DNA from 4 places in the Nocardiopsis nanhaiensis genome. Region 1 is predicted to be linked to each of the others. Evidence: predicted binding sites of a transcription regulator. Region 1 holds the regulator's gene; each other region holds the start of a gene.
The links. The regulator LexA, encoded in region 1, represses DNA repair genes until DNA is damaged. The targets are predictions, from matches to a motif close to TCGAACANNTGTTCGA.
Positions count from the first base shown of each region.

Region 1 (5,138 bases):
CCGCGCGCCGGGTGGCGCCGCCGGACTTGATGGTCCCGGCTGAGGCGTCGGCACCGCGCATGAAGGAGACCGGGCCCGAAGCGGTGCCGCCGGAGGTGAGCAGCTCCATGCTGGAGCGGATCCGGGACAGGTTCACACCCGCGCCGGAGCCGCCCTTGAAGATGATCCCCTCCTCCTTGTACCAGTCGAGGATCGACTCCATCGTGTCGTCGACGGAGAGGATGAAACACGCTGAGACTTGCTGCTGGGAGGCGGTGCCCACGTTGAACCAGACCGGCGAGTTGAAGCTGAAGAGCTGGTTGGCCAGCGCGTGCTTCAGCTCGTGGTCGAAGATCTCCGCGTCCTCTTCGGAGGCGAAGTAGCCGCTGGTGCGCCCGGTCTCGGTGTACATACCGACGACGCGGTCGATGAGCTGCTTGAGGCTCCACTCCCGCTCGGGGGTGCCGACGGCGCCGCGGAAGTACTTGCTCGCGACGATCTGGCTGGCGTTGACCGACCAGCTGGCGGGGAACTCGACGCCGCGCTGCTCGAAGTTGACGGTGCCGTCGCGCCAGTTCGTCATGACGACGTCGCGGCGCTCCCACTCGAGGGCGTCGTAGGGGTGTGTCCCCTCGGCCGTGAAGACCCGCTTCATCTTGAGGCCCTTGCGGGGCCCCTTGCCCTTGCGCCCCGCTGGGCCGCTGGTGGTTTCGGTCATGGTGGCGTCTCCCCGAAAATGCTCTTCGTGCGCGGACCGGAGGTGACCGCGCGGGCGTACTTGAAGGTCGGGGTGGTGCGGGCACGGTGGCGTGCTCTGTCGTCCCGTGTCAGACCACCCTGGGGCGGCTGGTCCCGGCGGCGCGCTCGACGCGCGGGGGCGCTACCCGGTGGAAGTCGTGTCGACCGCGGGAGTCTCCTCGTCCTCGCGGTCCTGGCGCAGGCTGGCGATCTCGGACTCGAAGTCGGCCAGGCTCTCGAAGCCCCGGTAGACGCTGGCGAAGTGCAGGTAGGCGACTTCGTCCAGGTCGCGCATCGGGCCGAGGATGGCGAGGCCGATCTCGTTGGCGGGCACCTCGGCCACGCCCCGGCCCCGGATCTCCTCCTCGACCTTCTGGCCGAGTTTGGCGAGGGCGTCCTCGGAGACCGGGCGGCCCTGGCAGGCTCGGCGCACCCCGGCGATGATCTTGGTACGGCTGAAGGGTTCGGTGACTCCGGAGCGCTTGGCGACCATCAGCAGGACGGTCTCCTGTGTGGTGAACCGGCGCTCGCAGACCGGGCAGGACCGCCGACGCCGGATGGCCGCGCCGTCATCGGTGGATCTGCTGTCGATCACCCGGGTGTCCGGATGGCGGCAGAACGGACAGTGCATCCCGGTTCACCTGCTTCCCTCTACCCGAACAACAACCCGTGACTCTACTAAACCACAACTTCTGGCCTGCTACCCCATGGGCAACACCAGATGTTGTGGTCGAACTTATGACCCCTGCGGCGTGTGCCGCAACCTTCCCCGCGGCGCGTTCCGCACACGACACGGCACCGCGACCGACGGGCCGCGATCGGGACACGGGAAGACGGGGCTCGGAGGCTTTCGGCACTGGGAGCCGCCTCCAAGGATAGAGGGCTGGGGCACCTGGCCTTCCGGACACCACACCCGCGGCATCGACCGGACCCCGCCCCACATGGGCCTTTCCGGCATCGGCACCCTCAGGACGCGGACGCGAGACGAACCCCATACCGGCCGGCGACCGGCCGGAGCACACTTCCCTGAAGATCGAGCCGGATCCTCTTGTGCCATTCGGGAGACAACGACGGGTGAACACGTGTACACACATAAGCGGGACCCGCCGGAAACGGGGATCGGAAATCCTCGGCAATACCCTGCGGACGCTCGAACGCTTGTTTGATATCACCGTGTGCAACGACTAATGTTGAGCTTGACTTAACGCCGGATTCGCCACCCCGTGGACCACCAGGTCGGCGCGGTCGCGGGTCGGCACTGGCCACGCTTGCAGGCCCTGACCGAACCGAATGCCGAGGAGGCCCGGCCGTGCCGGAGGAGAATCCCGGAGCCGTCGGCTCCGGACCCACCACTGTTCTTTCGCCCGTGGGTGGCACGGGCACTGACACGCCCGACTCCCCCAAACTCACCGCGCGCCAGCAGAGCGTTCTCAACTGCATTCAGCGGTACGTCCGGGAGCGGGGCTATCCGCCGTCCATCCGGGAGATCGGTGACACGGTCGGCCTGTCCAGCCCGTCCAGCGTGGCGCACCAGCTCAAGGTCCTCCAGCGCAAGGGCTACCTGCACCGGGACCAGAACCGGCCGCGCGCCGTCGAGCTGCGCAGGCCCGGCCGCGATACCGGGCAGTCCCTTACCCCGGAGGAGCTCACCGCTGAGTCCACCCGCGCGGCCTCGGTGCCGCTGGTCGGCCGGATCGCCGCCGGTGGGCCGATCCTGGCCGAGGAGGCAGTCGAGGACGTGCTCGCCCTGCCCCGCCAGCTCGTCGGCGAGGGGCGCCTGTTCATGCTCACCGTGGTCGGTGACTCCATGATCGACGCCGCCATCACCGACGGTGACATGGTGGTGATCCGCCAGCAGCAGGACGCGGAGAACGGCGACATCGTGGCGGCGCTGCTGGATGACGAGGCGACCGTGAAGGTGCTGCACCGCGACAAGGACGGGCACGCCTGGCTGATGCCCCGCAACGAGGCCTACGAACCGATCAGCGGCGACGACGCGACCATCCTCGGCAAGGTCGTCACCGTGATGCGCCGGGTCTGAGCCCCGACCGTGCGGCGGGGGCGGTGCCCCGCCGCCAGCACGTGAGCGACGGGGGCGGTCGGCGGGCCGATACGCTGAAAGGCGTGTCGACACCTGCCACCGCCTCCGCGCACCGCCCACCGTGCACCAGCGGCCGCGCCCGCTCACTCCTGCCCGCGCCCCGCGTCCTCCTGTCCGCGGCCGTGGCCGCCGCGACGCTGTTCGCCACGGCCTGCATGCCCACGGAGGACGGTCCGGAACTGCCCGGCGCGGCCGGGGACGAGCGCGAGGTCTCCTTCGAGGGCGCCGGGCTCACCGTCCCCGGTACCTTCACCTCCCCCGCGGAGGGCCGGGACGGCACCGTCCCCGGGGCGCTCATCATCTCCGGCAGCGGGCCCACCGACCGGGACGGCAACGGTCCGGAACGTCCCGAGGCCGACACCAACCTCAACCTCTCCCGTGTCCTCACCGGCGCCGGGGTGGCCACGCTGCGCTACGACAAGTTGGGCAGCGGCGACGAGGCGGACATGGACGAGTCCCAACAGGCGGCCATGGAGGGCGCGGTGGATCCGCTCGTCTTCGACGAGCAGATGGTCGCTGCCTACCAGGAGCTGCTCTCCCAGCCCGAGGTCGACCCTGAGCGCACCGTCGTCCTGGGACACAGCGAGGGTGCGCTGTTCGCGCTGCGCGCCCACGACCTCTTGGACGCTGATCCCGCACTGGTACTGGCTGCCCCTCCGGGCACCCGCATGTTGGACCTCATCGACCGCCAGGTCGCCGAGCAGGTCCGCATGGGTGAGGCCCAGGGCGGGCTCGAGGAGGCGGACGCCGTCGCGATGCTCTCCGACTCCCGGGCGGCCCGGGCCGCGATCCGCGCCGGTGAGGATCTGCCCGAGGAGGACGGGACCGGGCTCTTCAGCTCCGAGAGCGAGGAATTCCTCGCCTGGATCGACGACTTCGACCCGCCGGAGCTCGCCGAAGGGCTCCCGGGGGGCACCCCGGTGCTGGTCCTGTGGGGTGACGAGGACGCCCAGGTCAACCGTGCGGAGATCGATCGGCTCATGGAGGGCTTCGACGGCGCCGAGCGGGTGGACCTGGCCGGGGTGGACCACGTCCTGCGCGAGTACGACGACTCCCCGGGTGCGGCCGCGCTGGACGCCGACCGCGCCTTTTCGCCGGAGGTCGCCCCGGCCGTGGAGGACTTCGTCGACGGCCTCTGGTAGACCCTCGGTAGGCCCGGCGTGGCTCCGGCCCGATCGGTCCTACTCTGACTCGGGCAGCTCGTCGACGACGGCCTCTGCGAGGCGCTGCGCTTCCCCGGCTGCGACGTCGCCGTCCACCGAGCCGACCGCGTCGTAGTCGGTGGCGGCCGTGTAGCAGGACTCCACGTACAGGTTGGAGACCCGGGTGCCGACGCAGCCCACCTCGAAGGTGCCTTCCTCGACCCAGCTCAGGGCCTCGTCGCCCAGCCCTTCGACGGGTTCGGATCCGTTGCCGTCGGCGGTGTCGTGCAGGGTGTCGGCGGCGGTCTCTTCGCCGCCCTCCACGGGTGCGGCCACCAGTACGAGGGTGGCGGCCGCGGGGACCGAGTCACCCGATCCTTCCGGGGTGGCCCAGCGGCACTGCCAGCCCTCCCCGAAGGTGTCCTGGACGGTGCCGATGGTCTCCTCGATCTCCGCCTCATAGCCGGGCACGAGCTCCTCGAGGGTTTCGGTCTCCCCGATGTCGCACTCGGGTGCGGCTTCGAAGTCGCCGCGCTCCACCCCGTTGGCCAGGAGGTACCAGGCGAGCCACGCGGCCAGGCCCAGCGCCACCACCAGCAGGATGATCAGGAGGGTGATGGCGAGCCCGCGGCTCTGCGGCGGTGTGGCGCCGGGGTCGTCGGTCCGCGGTGCGGCCCCGGCCTGTGGAGTGGCGCCGTGCGGAGGCGAAGCGCCGTGCGGTGGCGTGGGTTCGGTCCCGTCCGGCGGTGGTGCGGTCACAGTGCCTCCCCGAGTCGGCCAGCGAAGGCCACGGTGGTGTCACGGGCCTCCTCGAAGGGCACGGGGTCTCCGCCGGAGACGCCCGAGTAGGAGACGCGGACCACCAGGTTGTCGGTGTGGAAGGCGAGCTCGGCGGCACCGGGGACCTGGCCGCGCCAGACCTCGCCGTCGATCCCGGCGTCGGGGTCGACGGGTTCACCGCGCGGGGGAACCACCGCGCCCCGGGCCTCGGCGGCGGATGCGTCACCGGTGACGGCGGGTTCGGCGGAGGGGTCGGTGAAGCGCGCGGACAGGTCCACGCGCAGGACGCCCTGTACGCCGTCGTCCTGCCCCGCCGAGGTCCACACGCAGGCGGTGTTCTCTCCGCCAGCCAGAGGCCCGTTCCCGGTCGACTCAAGGACCGCCTCGGGTACGGCTTC
Region 1 covers NZ_BAAGZJ010000001.1:143,928-149,065, reverse strand. The annotation lists gene ACYVD1_RS00680 (vitamin B12-dependent ribonucleotide reductase) at 1-697, opposite strand, end outside; gene nrdR (transcriptional regulator NrdR) at 860-1,348, opposite strand; gene lexA (transcriptional repressor LexA) at 2,027-2,758, shown strand; gene ACYVD1_RS00665 (alpha/beta hydrolase family protein) at 2,842-3,960, shown strand; gene ACYVD1_RS00660 (hypothetical protein) at 4,000-4,719, opposite strand; gene ACYVD1_RS00655 (hypothetical protein) at 4,716-5,138, opposite strand, start outside.

Region 2 (5,138 bases), on a different contig from region 1:
GGCCGCCCGGGTCGAGGACCTCGCGCAGGACGCGCAGCTCCTCGTCGGAGGGTGTCCGGGTGACCGTGACACCGCCCTCGGGGGCAGCGAGGTCGAAGCCGGTGCTGTCCCGGACCTCCTCCTCGGTGACACCGGGGTGGGTGGAGAGCAGCCGTACCGTCTCCTCGGGACCGCCGAAGTCCAGCACCGCCAGGTTGGTGACGATCCGGCGCAGGTCGTGGGCGTGCTCGGTGCCGACCCCGCTGACCATGTCGACCTCGTCGACGAAGACCCGCCGTGAGTGCTTGGGGATCCAGTAGCTGGTGGGGTTGCGTACGGTGTTGCCGGGTGCCCCGCGCGCGCCGAGCAGCTGGGATTTCGGCTTCTCCCAGTCACCGACGCAGGAGATGTTGCTGCGGCCGCGGCGGTCCAGCTGCGAGGCGCCCATCATGACGTGGCGGCGGCCGTGCAGGACGAGCCACAGGTGGTCCCGGAAGGGCAGCCACCCCTCGGCCTCGCCGCTGCCGGGGTCCGCGGTGCGTCCCAGCGGCAGCGTGTCCCGGCTGACGAGCGGCCCTCCGTCCGTGGTGAGCAGGTCCGGTTCGAAGGTGAGCCGGGCCAGCCTGGCCCCGAGGACCGAGCAGGTACCCATGGCGGCGGCGAGGGTCTCTCCGTCACCGCGCCAGGCGTCCGCGCAGGCGGTCACGCACACTTCGGCTCGCGTCGTCGTCATCGGTTGACCTCCCGCTGGTAGGTGGGCTCGTCGGCGTCCAGGTAGCGCGCACGGAACTCCTGCCAGAGCTCCGGGTCGCGGGCGGCCTCGGCGTAGCGCTTCTGGAAGGCTTCGTCCCGCCCGTAGTCGGGCTCGCACGTGGTGAAGTGCGCGCCGTGGGGGGTCTCCGCGACCCCGGTGACCATCGACCGGCTGACCAGCAGGGACTGGACCGGCCCGGTGAAGGAGTCCACCAGTTGCTCGCAGGACACGTACGAGCTCTCCGCCGCCTTCACGAAGAGGTCGTCCATGTAGGGGTCGGGACCGAGGTACTGCCCGTTCCCGCGCCGGTCGGCCCGGTTCATGTGTACGAGCGCCGCGTCGAGGCGGAGCGCCGGCATCGCTACCAGCTCCTCGCCGTCCGGTGCGGCGGTGGCGGGGTAGGGGGAGCGGACGGTGCGCAGCCCGGGGTTGACGCGGAGCACGTCGGAACCGCGGCCCACGGGCGTGGCCAGGAACGGCAGCCGGTGCGCTGCGGCGAGCAGGCCGAACATGAACATGCCCTCGTCGTACTCGGTGAACTCGATCTCGCCGCTCTGGCGGGCGGAGCGGAAGAAGGGCTCCAAGGGCACCGAGTCCATGGTGACGAACGGGGCGACCACGCGCCGCACCTTGCCGTAGGCGCACAGCAGGCCCACGTCCGGGCCTCCGTAGGAGACCACGGTGAGGTCGCACAGGGAGGAGCGGCAGATCGCGCGGACCAGCGCCATCGGTTTGCGGCGCGAGCCCCAGCCGCCGATACCGATCGTCATCCCGTCGCTCAGCGATCCGGCGATCTCGTCGGGTGTCTTCACCTTGTCCATCGTGGCCTCGCTCATCGTGTCTCCGATCCGGCGAACGCTTCGCGGTGCCGGTCCCCGGCGCCGGTCAGGTTGAGTTCGAAGGTGAACCCCTGCTCGAACCGGTAGCTGCGCTTGACGTCGACCGGGTCGATGCCGTTCAGGGACTCCTTGGCGCGCCGGATGACGTGGGGGTCCTTCTCCGCGATGCGGACCGCGACCTCCAGGGCCGCGTCGCGGAGGTCGGCGCCCGGGACCACGGACAGCACCGAACCGAAGGCGTGCAGCTCGGCGGCGGTCGCCTCGCGGCAGGTGTAGACCATGGCGCGCATCAGGTGCTGCGGGACGAGCCGGGCCAGGTGGGTGGCGGCACCGAGGGCGCCGCGGTCCACCTCGGGCAGGCCGAAACGGGCGTCGTCCGCGGCGATCACGACGTCCGCGTTGCCGACCAGTCCGATGCCTCCGCCGAGGCAGAAGCCCTGGACGGCGGCGACCACGGGGACCTCGCAGTCGTAGACGGCCGCGAAGGCCGCGTAGCAGCCCCGGTTGGCGCCGACGAGGGCGTCGAAGCCGGAGGTGCGCTGCATTTCCTTGATGTCGACCCCGGCGTTGAAGCCGCGGCCCTCCGCGCGGAGGAGGACGGCGCGGGTCGCGGGGTCACGGCCGGCGGCGGTGAGTTCGTCGGCGAGGTCGTACCACCCGCGTACCGTCAGCGCGTTCACCGGCGGGGCGTCGACCACGATCTCGACGACCCCGTTCGGGTGCCTTGTGGAGGAGATACTCATGCACTTCCTTCCCACCAAACGTTTGTTAGAATTTGATGCTACCAGCAGCCGGGGGAAGGGGGCATGCCGGAAGTGGGGCAGATGAGTGCGCGGGCCCACCGGTTGCTCCGGTGGGCCCGCGCTGACCTGGGTCGCTTAGTAAGCGGGGACGCTTACCGGGCCGGGTACTGGGCGGAGACCAGGAGTTCGACGTTGCGGTCGCCGGGCTCCCCGACGTCAGCGAGGTCGGTGTACAGGTCGTTCAGGGACAGCTCCCGGTACAGCGAGGCCAGTCCCGCCGCGGAGAAGTCGCCGTGGTCGACCCGGTACGGGCTGTCGGCCTCCAGCAGCGTGGTGAACAGCGACATCGTGCCGTCGTCGTTGTCCACGATCTCGATGCTGCGCGCCATCTGCGGGTGGTCGATGTGCGAGGCGGTGTTGATCTCCCAGAACCCGCGCTCCGGGTTGCTGGAGGTGTGCGCACGCACCTTGTTGTGGTGGGTGTGCCCGTTCACCCAGGCCAGGACGTTGGGGTAGCGCTTGAGCATGGCCACCAGGATCTCGCCGATGAAGCGCGGCTCCGCGGGGCGGCGCCGGTCCGGGAGCGGGTTGTTCATCGTGTCGCTGGTGTGGTGGCTGAACAGTACGAACAGCTCGTCGGTCACCTGCTGGGTCTGGCGGCGGCCGAGCAGGTCGTAGTAGACCGAGCTCGCCGAGCGCAGGGTGTCCTCCAACCAGTCGTACTGGGTCTTGCCGATGGAGCCGTTGGCCAGGCCCGCGAGCGTGGTGGTGTCCAGGCTGATCCCGGTGACGCCCTCGGCGATCTCGAAGGTGTAGAAGCAGTCCACTCCGTCAGCGTTCGCCTCGCCGAACCCGTGCCCGACCGGCCCGGGGCCGGTGTTGGCCTCGTCTAGGTGGGCCGCGACGAACCCCTCGGTGTCGAAGGGGGCGCGGCGCTCGTCGGGGGTGACCGTGGCGATCACCGAAGAGGCGGCAAGTGTGCCGTCCTCGTCCAGGCGCTCCACCTCGTCGGGCAGATCTCCGGCCCGGTCCTCGTCGGTCATCGCGTCGGCCGCCTGGTCGGCCACCTCCCCGTCGGCGAACATGATCTTGCGGTCGCCGGTGAAGCAGTCCGTCAGCGTGCCCGCGGGCAGGGTGCCGGAAGGGGTGTTGTCGTGGTTGCCCACGGTGCAATACCAGGGGATGCTCAGGCCGGGCGCGCTGAACTCGCTGATGGCCGCGTCCAGGAACCCCGGTAGGTACGGGAAGCCGCCCTCCTCCTTGTAGCGGTCGAGGAGTTCGCTGTCGGGGTGCCAGTACAGGTCGGAGCCGCAGTTCTGCACCCCCTCGAAACCCGTCGGGTCCCCGGTGTTGGGGGTCAGGGCGCCGCCGTTGAGCACCGCCATGAGCCAGTCGAGTTCGATCTGCTCGTGGTTGTCGGTGTTGTCGCCGGTGGTCATCATGAAGTCGAACGCCCGCCCGGTGACGGGGCCCGAACGCAGCGAGTTGACCCGCTCGACCAGCGCGGACGCCCCGACGGTGCAGAGCGACTCCTGGGGGCGGTGCGCGCTGGAGCCGAGGATCGGGTGGGTGTACTCGAAGCGCACGGGGCTCTGCGCGTCCATGATGTGCAGGTCGGTGAACTGGACGAAGGCGGCCAGCGGGGTGCGCCGGTCGTCGCGGCCGGACTGCGCGTCCACCAAGTCCTCACGGACCTCCATCGGCCAGCCGGGACCGGCGCTGAGGAGCCGGTAGCCGTCACCGGAGGCGGTGGCGACTTCTGCGAGGGTCGTGCCCTCGGGGTTGACGACCCGTTTGAGGGTCTCGCGGACGAGGCCGTCGCGGGTCGATGCGGAGACAGGGAGCGCGGGGAGGCCCAGGGCCAAGCCGAAGCCCGCGGTGGCCGTCGTGAGGAATCCGCGCCGGTTGAGGGATGCCATGGGTGCGGCGGTCCTTTCGGCCCTGCCAGGGGCCTGTGGGTAGAGCGGGGGCGTCGTCGTGAGTGGGGGGGCGTGAGTGGGGGCGCCGTCATTAAAGGCCGGGACCGCGGCGCGGGGCAACGGGGTGCGGTGCCCCTGCGGTGGACCCGGCTCCGTGGGACCGGCGAGCCGATGGGTACGATCACCGGTTCGGCCCAAAGCGCGGGGCGGTACGCCACCGGTGTGCTACGCGGAGTGATAACCGGGCGTCCGCGGCCCCGTCGTTCGCCCGTGGGGGACTGTTCGCCGACGGGCCAGCGCCCCGTCACAAAGGTGAGTCCTTCTCACGTATGGCCGGATGCGGCCAATCGTGGCCTTTTGAGCCGATGCCCTCCGCTGTGGCCGTGCTCAGGCCAGGAATCCCCTGATCAGTGCCTCGCTGCCCGCCAGGTGTTCGCGCACCGCCCGCCGGGCCCCCTCTGGGTCGTGCTCCCGGACCGCCCGGACCAGCTCCAGGTGCTGGGTGTTGCTGTGCTCCAGGTTCCTGACCAGCATGGGCATGGCGTCGAGCAGGTCGTTGACGCGCATGCGCACCTCGGTGAGCGCGCGGGTCAGGGAGGCCGAACCGGTGAGTTCGGCGAGCGTCAGGTGCAGGACCGTGTCCGGGCGCCGGTAGTCCTCGACCTCGGCACCCTCCACCGCTGCCAGCCGTTCGGCGAGCAACTCCTCCTGGGCGGGGGTGAGCCCGGTCTCCGCGAGCATCACGGCGGCGCCGGTCTCCAGGGCCCGCCGGTGGGTGAACAGGTCGTCCAGGTCCGTGCCGCTGTCGCGGAGCACCCGCTGGGCCTCGCTCCGGCTCGGTTTCGGGCGCACGTACGTGACGAAGGTGCCGCCGAAGCGGCCGCGCCTCGACTCCACGTACCCG
Region 2 covers NZ_BAAGZJ010000083.1:23,153-28,290, forward strand. The annotation lists gene ACYVD1_RS28325 (CoA-transferase subunit beta) at 1-712, opposite strand, end outside; gene ACYVD1_RS28330 (CoA transferase subunit A) at 709-1,569, opposite strand; gene ACYVD1_RS28335 (enoyl-CoA hydratase family protein) at 1,566-2,315, opposite strand; gene ACYVD1_RS28340 (TIGR03767 family metallophosphoesterase) at 2,468-4,234, opposite strand; gene ACYVD1_RS28345 (FadR/GntR family transcriptional regulator) at 4,622-5,138, opposite strand, start outside.
Region 2: ACYVD1_RS28335 (enoyl-CoA hydratase family protein) is a predicted target of LexA. The motif match lies at 2,330-2,345, and genes of this name have one in related genera.

Region 3 (5,138 bases), on a different contig from region 1:
GAACGGCGGCGCGATCTTGTTCTTCACGACCTTGACGCGGGTCCGGTTTCCCACCGCGTCGGTGCCGTCCTTCAGAGTTTCAATGCGCCGCACATCCAAACGCACCGAGGAATAGAACTTGAGCGCCTTTCCACCGGTCGTCGTCTCAGGGCTGTTGTGCACCATGACACCGTCGACGAAGTAGTTGTGGTTGCCCTCCACCTCGATGTCGAACTTGCGCATGCTGCGGGTTTCCGGCTTGACCTGGATGTCCAGGACCGGCGAGGCCACCAGGCGATCAACCGGTTCAGCGAGTTCGGGAACCACCTGGCACTGGTCCTGGTAGCGCGGGAGCAGCTTGTGGGCCATGGACTCGTGCACGTACGGTGCCACCAGTTCCTGGAACTGGGCGCTGGCGGCGGTACTGAACTGGATGTAGGAGATGGCCCGCTGGCCACGCTTGACCAGTTTGGCGTCGAGTCCGTAGGTGTCGCGCAGGTGGTCGGTGAGACGCTCACGGGTACCGGGGCTCATCGCCTCGACGCAGATCTCGATACGGCCGCTGCCGCCTTCGGTGCGCCCTTGCGCCCCCTTGGACCGCACCGTGAAGCATCCGTCGTCCATGTACCAGACGGCCAGCGCCAAAGGGGTGAGCGCCTTGATGAACTCCCAGTTCAGGTGCTTCTTCCCATCTCCGAAGTACACGGCCTCGCGGAGCTCGGCGAGTTCGGGCAGAGGGGTGAAGTCGGCGAAGACCGCACCCTTGGCGTTACTGGTCCGGGTGCACCCGATGTTGCCCAGCAGGGAGACCTTCCAGTCCAGGTAGTCAGCCTGTGCTGCTCCCTGGCCCATCCTGAAGCGGGTACCCGTACGCCCCCGCGTGTTCGGGGAGAGGTTTCCATCCCCCATGAGGGCGCCGAAGACCACCTGCCGCTGCTGCTCGTTCAGGTAATGCGTCTGCGAAGTCAGCACACGGTCGCCGGGGAGGAGCTCTCCGGCCTCCCGCCAGCCGCCCGGGGTCCGCACGAGGTGGTTGGGGGTCGCGGCGAACTGCGAACGACCGTTCTTCCCCGACCGCGCCACAGTGAATTGGAGGAAATGGTCGGCCACACCGTTGTCGAACCAGTCGACGACGCGACGCGGAACGACCTCGTCCCGCTCGGGGTCGTAGGAGAGAACCTCGACGTCCATCTTCTGGTTGACGATCTTGCCGATCTTCTCCTGCGTGCCATCGGCCAATGTCACGCGGGTATTGTAATGCATGCAGCCGAACATCACGCCGACTTTTTCACGAAGCTGGTTAATGAAAATGGCGGTCGTTCCGGTGGAACTCAATGCGCCGGCGATTTTTCGCAGTGCCTGGGACATGAGGCGGGCCTGCAGGCCGACGTGGCTGTCGCCCATCTCGCCCTCGATCTCAGCGCGGGGCACCAGGGCCGCCACGGAGTCGATGACGATGATGGAGACGGCGCCCGAGCGGATGAGCATGTCGACGATCTCCAGCGCCTGCTCACCGGTGTCCGGCTGGGAGAGGAGGAGGTTGTCGGTGTCGACACCGATCTTCTTGGCGTACACCGGGTCGAGAGCGTGCTCGGCGTCGACGAAGGCGGCGATACCGCCCATCTTCTGGGCGCTGGCCACCGCGTGCAGGGCGACGGTCGTCTTCCCCGAACTCTCCGGTCCGTATACCTCCACGACCCGGCCCTTGGGCAGGCCGCCGATACCGAGGGCGACGTCCAGGGCGATGGCTCCGGTGGGGATCGCCTCGATCGGCGGGCGGTCGTCGTCGCCCAGGCGCATGACGGAGCCCTTGCCGAACTGCCGCTCGATCTGCGCGAGCGCTGTCTCGAGAGCCTTGTCTCGGTCTCCAGATGCCACGGGGTTCCCCTGTTGGGTCGATGCCTTTTTCTTCATAATGGGCCTGACGCTACGCGGTCGCTACGACAATCGCGACGCTCCTCGTCGGCCTGTGGAAAACCCAGACTACCCGAACCCCTGTTCGAATGCCGGGACAGACCCCTGCCGTGTCGGATCTTCTTGTGTCGGGCCTCGGCCGAGGTCAGCGGGCGGAGGCGGGAAGGTCGAACGCGTCACACACCGCCCGCCACACCTCCTTGGGCCCGATCCCGTCGGACAGCGCCTGGTTGACGGTCCGGGATCCGAGCCCTTCGATGACGTAGTCCTTGGCGAGGCTCTCCGCGTAGGCCTCGCCGAACTGCTCGTGCATGCTGCGCCAGAAAAGGGTGAGTCTCATCGCCATCAGTATGGGTGATGGAACGGACCCGCGCGGCCCGGTCCACAGGATGGGGCCGGTCTCACCCCGCTACCCCGGTCCCAGCCGTCTGCGTCCCCGGGTGTCCTCCCCCGTTCTGTCCGAACCCTTCGCCAGACTGGCGGCATGACCCCTGCGACCAACCCGCTCGAACCCTTCGGTGCCTCGACGCGGACCTGGTTCGACCAGGCCTTCCCCGGCGGCCCCACCACGGCCCAGGCCCAGGCCTGGCAGGCGATCTCCGAGGGACGCAACACCCTGGTCGTCGCGCCGACCGGTTCCGGAAAGACCCTGTCGGCCTTCCTCTGGTCCCTGGACCGGCTCACCCACGCGCCAGTCCCCGAGGACCGGTCCCGGCGCTGCCGCGTGCTGTACGTGTCGCCGCTGAAGGCCCTTGCTGTGGACGTGGAGCGCAACCTCCGGCGGCCGCTGGCCGGGATCGCGGCGGCGGCCGAGGCCTCCGGCGAGGAGCTCTCGCCGGTCACGGTGGGGGTGCGCACCGGGGACACCCCGGCCCAGGAGCGGCGCCGGCAGGCGGCGCGTCCGCCGGACGTGCTCATCACCACACCGGAGTCCCTGTTCCTGGTGCTGACCTCCAAGGCCCGCGAGGGCCTGTCCGGGGTGGAGACGGTGATCGTCGACGAGGTGCACGCCCTGGCGGGGACCAAGCGCGGCGCCCACCTGGCCCTGAGCCTGGAGCGGTTGGCGGCCCTGTTGGACCGGCCCGCCCAGCGGATCGGTCTGTCCGCGACCGTGCGCCCCCGGGAGACCGTGGCGGAGTACCTGGGCGGGGCCACGGTCGTGGCGCCGCCGGACACCCCGCACATGGACCTGCGGGTGGAGGCTCCGGTTCCGGACCTGGACGAGCCGGGCGGTCCTTCGCCCGAGGGGGTGCCGCCGGACCCGCGGGCGGGCAACACCATGAGCCGGGGTTCGGTGTGGCCGCACGTGGAGCGCCGGGTGTTGGAGCTGGTGGAGGAGCACCGGTCGACGATCGTGTTCACCAACGGCCGCCGGACCGCCGAGAAGCTGTGTGCCCGCCTCAACGACCTGTACGGCGAACGGGGCGGCGCTGGCGGGCTCCCGCCGGAGGAGGTCGCCGCCCAGGTCACCGGCCAGTCCGAGCAGAGCCGGGGCGGTGAAGCGGTGATCGCCCGCGCCCACCACGGTTCCATGTCGAAGGCCGAGAGGGCGGTGATCGAGGACGACCTGAAGGCGGGGCGGCTGCGGTGCGTGGTGGCCACGTCCAGCTTGGAACTGGGGGTGGACATGGGCGCGGTGGACCTGGTGGTCCAGGTCGCCGCTCCCCCGTCGGTGGCCAACGGCCTCCAGCGGGTCGGGCGCGCGGGCCACCAGGTGGGTGAGACGTCGCGCGGGGTGTTCCTGCCCCAGTACCGGGGCGACCTGTTGGCGACCACGGTGGTGACCGAGCGGATGCGCGCGGGCGGGATCGAGCGGCTGGAGATGCCGAGCAATCCGTTGGATGTGCTGTCGCAGCAGGTGGTGGCGATGGTGGCGATGGACGACTGGCCGGTCGCCGACTTGGCGGCGCTGGTGCGGCGTGCGGCCCCGTTCACCGACCTGGCCGATTCGGTGTTGGAGTCGGTGTTGGACATGTTGTCGGGGCGCTACCCCTCGGATGAGTTCGCCGAGCTGCGTCCGCGGGTGGTGTGGGACCGGGACGGGGATGTGTTGCGGGGGCGGCCGGGGGCTCAGCGGTTGGCGGTGATCAGCGGTGGCACCATCCCCGACCGCGGGCTGTACGGGGTGCATCTGGCGTCGGACTCCGACAGCAAGGCGCCGACTCGTGTGGGCGAGCTGGACGAGGAGATGGTGTACGAGTCCCGGGTCGGGGACGTGTTCGTGCTGGGTTCGACGTCGTGGCGGATCGAGGCGATCACCGCCGACCGGGTGATGGTGTCGCCGGCGCCGGGGAGGCCGGGTCGGATGCCGTTCTGGAAGGCGGACGCGTTGGGGCGTCCTGCGGAGTTGGGGCGTGCGGTGGGTGAGCTGACGCGCGAGCTGGCTTCGCGTGACCGGGTGGCGGGCCGGGAGCTGGCTGCGGCGGCGGGGTTGGACGGTTGGGCCGCCGACAACCTGGTGGAGTACGTGGCGGACCAGCGGGAGGCGACGGGGAGTGTGCCGGATGACCGCACGGTGGTGATCGAGCGCTTCCGTGACCAGGTCGGTGACTGGCGGGCGGTGGTGCATTCGCCGTTGGGTGCGCGGGTGCACGCTCCTTGGGCGCTGGCGATCGGCGGGCGGCTGCGTGCGCGGTTCGGGGTGGACGCGCAGGTGGTGCACGGCGATGACGGGATCGTGCTGCGGCTGCCGGACGTGGAGTTGAGCGGGGTCGGGAGGGCCGGTGAGCTGGCCGGACTGGTGTCCGTGGATCCGGAGGAGGTGGAGACGCTGGTCACCGACGAGCTCGCCGGTTCGGCGCTGTTCGCGTCGCGGTTCCGGGAGTGCGCGGCGCGGGCGCTGCTGTTGCCCAGGCAGCGGCCGGATCGGCGGATGCCGTTGTGGCAGCAGCGGTTGCGGTCGCAGCACTTGTTGTCGGTGGCCGGTCGGTACGGGTCGTTTCCGATCGTGTTGGAGACGGTGCGCGAGTGTCTGCGTGACGTGTTCGACGTGCCCGCGTTGGCGGAGGTGCTCTCTGATGTGCGGGCGCGCCGGATCCGGGTGGTGGAGGTGGAGACGCCTCAGGCGTCGCCGTTCGCCGGGTCGTTGCTGATGGAGTACACGGCGGCTTTCCTGTACGAGGGTGATGCTCCGGCCGCTGAGTTGCGGGCGCAGGCGCTCACGCTGGATCCGTCGTTGCTGGCCGATCTGTTGGGTACCGCGGATCTGCGGGATCTGTTGGACCCGGAGGTGGTGGAGCGCACGG
Region 3 covers NZ_BAAGZJ010000014.1:26,749-31,886, reverse strand. The annotation lists gene recA (intein-containing recombinase RecA) at 1-1,857, opposite strand, end outside; gene ACYVD1_RS09190 (DUF3046 domain-containing protein) at 2,039-2,233, opposite strand; gene ACYVD1_RS09185 (DEAD/DEAH box helicase) at 2,378-5,138, shown strand, end outside.
Region 3: recA (intein-containing recombinase RecA) is a predicted target of LexA. The motif match lies at 1,967-1,982, and genes of this name have one in related genera.

Region 4 (5,138 bases), on a different contig from region 1:
CAGGGCGGCGAAAGCGGTGACCGCCTCGGGGTGGTCCAGGGCCAGCCGGTGCCCGGCCCTGGCTCCCCGGTCGTGGCCGACGACGGCGAAGCGGTCGTACCCGAGCTCGCGCATGACGAGGAGCTGGTCGCGCGCCATCGAGCGCTTGGAGTAGGGGAGGTGGCTGGCATCGGAGGCGGGTTTGCCGCTGTCCCCGTAACCGCGCAGGTCGGTGAGGACGACGGTGAACCGTTCCGCCAGTACGGGGGCGACCCTGTGCCAGATGAGGTGGGTCTGGGGATAGCCGTGCAGGAGCAGGACCGGAGGCCCGGCTCCGGCGACACGGACGCTGATGCGTACCCCGTCAGCGTCTACGGTTCGCCGCGAGAAGCCGGGGAGAAGTCGGTCGCTCATGCCCCGATCCCAGCAGCCCGGGCGGGGCGGCGTCCAAGACCGGTTATCGATCGCTCTTATAAGCTGAACTTATAGGACGAGCCGGGGCGAACCCGGTCAGGCAGGTTCGGGGGAGCACAGTGGACGTTCGGCAGCTGGAGTACTTCCTGGCCGTCGTCGACCACGGCGGGATGAACCGGGCCGCGGCCGCCCTCCACCTTTCCCAACCGTCCCTTTCACAGGCGATCCGCGCCCTGGAACGAGACCTGGGAAGTGACCTCTTCCACCGCATCGGCCGCCGCGTCGTACTCAGCGACGCTGGACACGCCCTCGTCGGCCCCGCACGCGAGTCGGTACGCGGACTCGATCTGGCCAGGTCGGCGGTGGAGGCCGTCCAAGGGCTTCGAAGGGGCCGCGTGGACGTGGCCGCGCTGCCCACCCAGGCCATCGAGCCGCTCACCGGTCTGGTCGCCGGCTTCACCGAACGCCATCCCGAGGTTTCCGTGTCCATCCGGGGAGCCCTCACCAACCGGGACGCCGTCCAGATGGTGCGCACGGGCGCCTGCGAGCTCGGCGTGATCGCCACGGACGGCCCCTCGGCCGACGCCGACGTCCGCGTGTATCCCCTGGCCAAGCAGGCCTTCGTGCTGTTGGCCCCGCGGGGCGGGCCCTTCCCGCAGGGCGAGCCGGTCCCCGTCGTCGACCTCGCCGGGCGGCGCCTCATCGTCGGTCACCGGGGCTCGGGCATGCGCCGATTCGTCGACCGCCTGCTCTCCGAAGGGCTGGACGCGCACATCGCGGTGGAGAGCGAACACCGGGTGTCGATCCTGCCGCTCGTCCTGGACGGCGCCGGTTTCGCCGTAGTCACCGATGCCTGGCGGGCCCTCGCCGAACAAGCCGGGGCGCTGGTCCTGGACCTGGTGCCCACAGACCACCTGGAAGTGGCGCTGATCAGCCGCAAGGGCCCGCTCACCGCGGCGGCCGAGGCCTTCCTCGACCACGCCACAGCCTGACCGGCTCGGACGGGTCCGGACCAGCTGTTCGAGTCAGCCGGTCATATCCAGGCCGGCGATCACCTTTGTCGGGCGCACACGCACCACAAGCTCGCCGGGGACGCCGTTGCGCCGGCCGAACTCCTCGGCCCGCTCCGGCCCCATGTACCGCCGGGCGATCTCCGTCGCGGTACGCAGCAGTTCGCCGGGGTCCTCGGAGACTTCCGCCTCGCCCTGGACCTGAACGAAACCGAACGGCGGCTCCTCCAGGTCCACCACCAGCGCCAGCCGTGGGTCACGGGCGAAGGCCCTGCCTTTGGCACTGTCCCTGCCGGTGTTGAACACCAGCCCGTCACCGTCGATGGTGAACCAGATCGGCGCCACCAAGGGGCGGCCGTCCGCGGAGGTGTAGGCGACCTTGCCCGTCCGGGTGCCTTGGAGCAGGAATGCGCGGACCTTGGGATCGGAGAGTGAGCTCATCGCCCCAACCTAGATCGGTACCCTGTCGCCACCCGGGCCCGACACGCTCGGCCAGGGCCAACACGCCCTGTGGGACGGCGGTTCGCGTCGCCGCCCACCGCTAGCATGGTGCGAACGGGCGTTCGAGAAGAGAGACGGTGGCAACGTGCGCGTGCTGGGAATCGACCCGGGGCTGACCCGGTGCGGCATCGGTGTCGTGGAGGGGGCCATCGGTCGCCCCCTGCGCCTCCTGGGCGCCGACGCCGTCCGCACCGCCTCGGACACCGAACTCCCGCAGCGGTTGGTCGCCATCGAACGCGGCATCGAGGAGTGGCTGGACAAGTACGAGCCCGATGCCGTCGCCGTCGAGCGCGTCTTCGCCCAGCACAACCTCAGCACCGTGATGGGCACCGCCCAGGCCAGCGGGATCGCCCTGGTCTGTGCCGCCCGCCGCGGCCTGCCCGTGGCCACCCACACCCCGAGCGAGGCCAAGGCCGCCATCAGCGGCAACGGCCGCGCCGACAAGAAGCAGGTCGGCGGCATGGTGGCGCGTATCCTCGGACTGGACGGGCCACCCAGGCCCGCCGACGCCGCGGACGCGGTGGCCCTGGCCATCTGCCACATCTGGCGCGGCGGGGCCCAGGCGCGGGTCGCCCAGGCCCAACAGGACTTCGCCCGCAAGGTGGAACTGGCCCGCCGCGCGCGCGGCCGCTAGGACCGGCCACCGGACCCGGGCAGCAACAGGCAGCAGTACCGCCCCCAGGAAGGAGACGGGCACCCCTCCAGGTGCCCACACGAGATGATCGCGTTCCTCACCGGCCGGGTGGCCGCACGCGGCGCGGGCAGCGCCGTCATCGACGTCGGCGGCGTCGGGATGACCGTACAGTGCACCCCCTCCGCCCTGTCCCGCCTGCACGTGGGGGAGGAGGGCACCGTCGCCACCAGCCTCGTCGTCCGGGAGGACTCCCTCACCCTCTTCGGGTTCGCCGACGACGACGAGAAGCACCTCTTCGAACAGCTTCAGACCGCCTCCGGCATCGGCCCGCGCATCGCCCTGGCCATGCTCGCCGTGCACAGCCCCGACAGCCTCCGCCAGGCCGTGTCCTCCGAGGACACCGCTGCCCTGACCCGGGTGCCCGGTATCGGCAAGAAGGGTGCGCAGCGCATCGTCCTGGAACTGCGCGGCAAGATCGACGCGCCCGTCCTGACCGACGGCACCCTGCCCCCCACCGACGCCCCCAACGGCTCCGAGCCGGGCGGCGCCTGGCGCGGGCAGGTCGTCTCCGGCCTGGTCAACCTCGGCTGGTCGGCCAAGGACGCCGAGGCCGCCGCGGCCTCCGTCGCCGCCGAGGCCGAGGAAACCAGCGACGTCACCGTCCTCCTGCGCAGCGCCCTGCGCAGCCTCAGCCGCGCCTAGGAGTTGACCATGCACGAACGCGACGCGGTCTCGCCCGAGGCCGACGTGGACGACCACCAGATCGAGGGAGCGCTGCGGCCCAAGGCCCTCAGCGAGTTCGTCGGTCAGCACCGGGTGCGCGAACAGCTCTCCCTGGTCCTGCACAGCGCCCAGCGCCGCAACCGCGCCCCGGACCACATCCTCATGTCCGGCGGCCCCGGTCTGGGAAAGACCACCTTGGCCATGATCATCGCCGCCGAGCTCAGCGCGCCCCTGCGCATCACCTCGGGGCCCGCGATCGAGCGGTCCGGGGACCTCGCGGCAGTGCTGTCCACGCTCCAGGAGGGCGAGGTGCTCTTCCTCGATGAGATCCACCGCATGGCCCGCCCGGCGGAGGAGATGCTCTACGTCGCCATGGAGGACTTCCGGGTCGACGTCATCGTCGGCAAGGGGCCCGGCGCCACCGCCATCCCGCTCGACATCGCCCCGTTCACCCTGGTCGGCGCCACCACCCGGGCGGGGATGCTCCCTGCTCCGCTGCGCGACCGGTTCGGCTTCACCGCCCACATGGACTTCTACGAGCCCTCCGAACTGGAGCAGATCCTGCACCGCTCGGCCGGGCTGCTCGGGGCGCCCTTGGAAGAGGAGGCGGCCCGCGAGATCGCCAGCCGTTCACGCGGAACGCCCCGGATCGCGAACCGCCTCCTGCGCCGCGTCCGCGACTACGCGGAGGTGCGCGGGGACGGCCGCCTCACCCTCGCCAACGCCAACGCCGCCTTGGAGCTCTACGAGGTGGACGCCCTGGGCCTGGACCGGCTGGACCGGGCCATCCTCGACGTGCTCATGAACCGATTCCGCGGCGGTCCGGTGGGACTGTCCACCCTCGCGGTGTCCGTGGGGGAGGAGGCCGAGACGGTGGAGGTCGTCGCCGAGCCCTTCCTCGTCCGCTCCGGCTTCCTGGCCCGCACCCCGCGGGGCCGGGTGGCCACCCCGATGGCCTGGGCCCACATGGGACTCACCCCGCCGCCTGACGCGGCCTTCGGCGCCGCGGCCGACGCGGCCACCGGATCCGCCACCGATGGGAGAGGAGGCGGCGGGGCCAAGGGCGACAACGCATCCTGACCTCCGCCTCGGCGTACACTGGAGCCACCAGGCATTTCCCTGTCGGAGGCGAACCGTTAGCATCCTGACTCTCGGCCGGTGGATGACTGGTGATCAGCGCCACGTAAACTGGGCGAACCAGCCGAAGCGGGGCAGCGACCTCGTGTGGTGTCGTTCGACACCGGTGGAACGAGTTGGCACCTTCGTGCGTTGTATACGCCGGGTGCGCATTCGACCGCCGTGGTCGGACGGCCCGAAGAAGGTGGTCGTCGCGGTGTCCGAGCCGGCAACCGTCGGCCACAGGTAACGTCAGGAAGGACGCCCCCGTGCAGGGCATTTACACTCTCGCCGAAGGTGCCCAGGGAGAGGGCAGCCTCATTGGCATGATGCTCCCGTTCCTGCTGATCCTCCTGGTCTTCTGGCTCCTGTTCTGGCGCCCGAACCAGAAGCGCCGTCAGCAGGAGACCCAGATGCAGAGCTCCCTGGTCCCCGGCGTCGAGGTCATGACCAAGGCGGGCATCTTCGCCACGGTGGTCGAGATCCACGACCAGGACGTGGTGCTGGAGATCTCCCCCGGTACCCGCATCCGTATGCTCAAGGCTGGTGTCGGTGAGGTCATCACCCCCACCAACGACGACACCCCGGTCGAGGACCGCCCCGACTTCGGTGACGACGACAAGCCCAAGGGCTAGTCAGCACCTGGCTCTCTCGCCAGTCGGCGCCACAGACTTCGGTACCGGCCCTCCTCCCAGGGCCGGTACCGCGCTGTTTTCGACGGCTGATTCGGCCGCTGCCCCGGCCGCCGTACTTCGACCGCG
Region 4 covers NZ_BAAGZJ010000039.1:43,722-48,859, forward strand. The annotation lists gene ACYVD1_RS19215 (alpha/beta fold hydrolase) at 1-393, opposite strand, end outside; gene ACYVD1_RS19220 (LysR family transcriptional regulator) at 513-1,385, shown strand; gene ACYVD1_RS19225 (PPOX class F420-dependent oxidoreductase) at 1,419-1,844, opposite strand; gene ruvC (crossover junction endodeoxyribonuclease RuvC) at 1,990-2,538, shown strand; gene ruvA (Holliday junction branch migration protein RuvA) at 2,623-3,240, shown strand; gene ruvB (Holliday junction branch migration DNA helicase RuvB) at 3,250-4,341, shown strand; gene yajC (preprotein translocase subunit YajC) at 4,647-5,012, shown strand.
Region 4: ruvC (crossover junction endodeoxyribonuclease RuvC) is a predicted target of LexA. The motif match lies at 1,955-1,970, and genes of this name have one in related genera.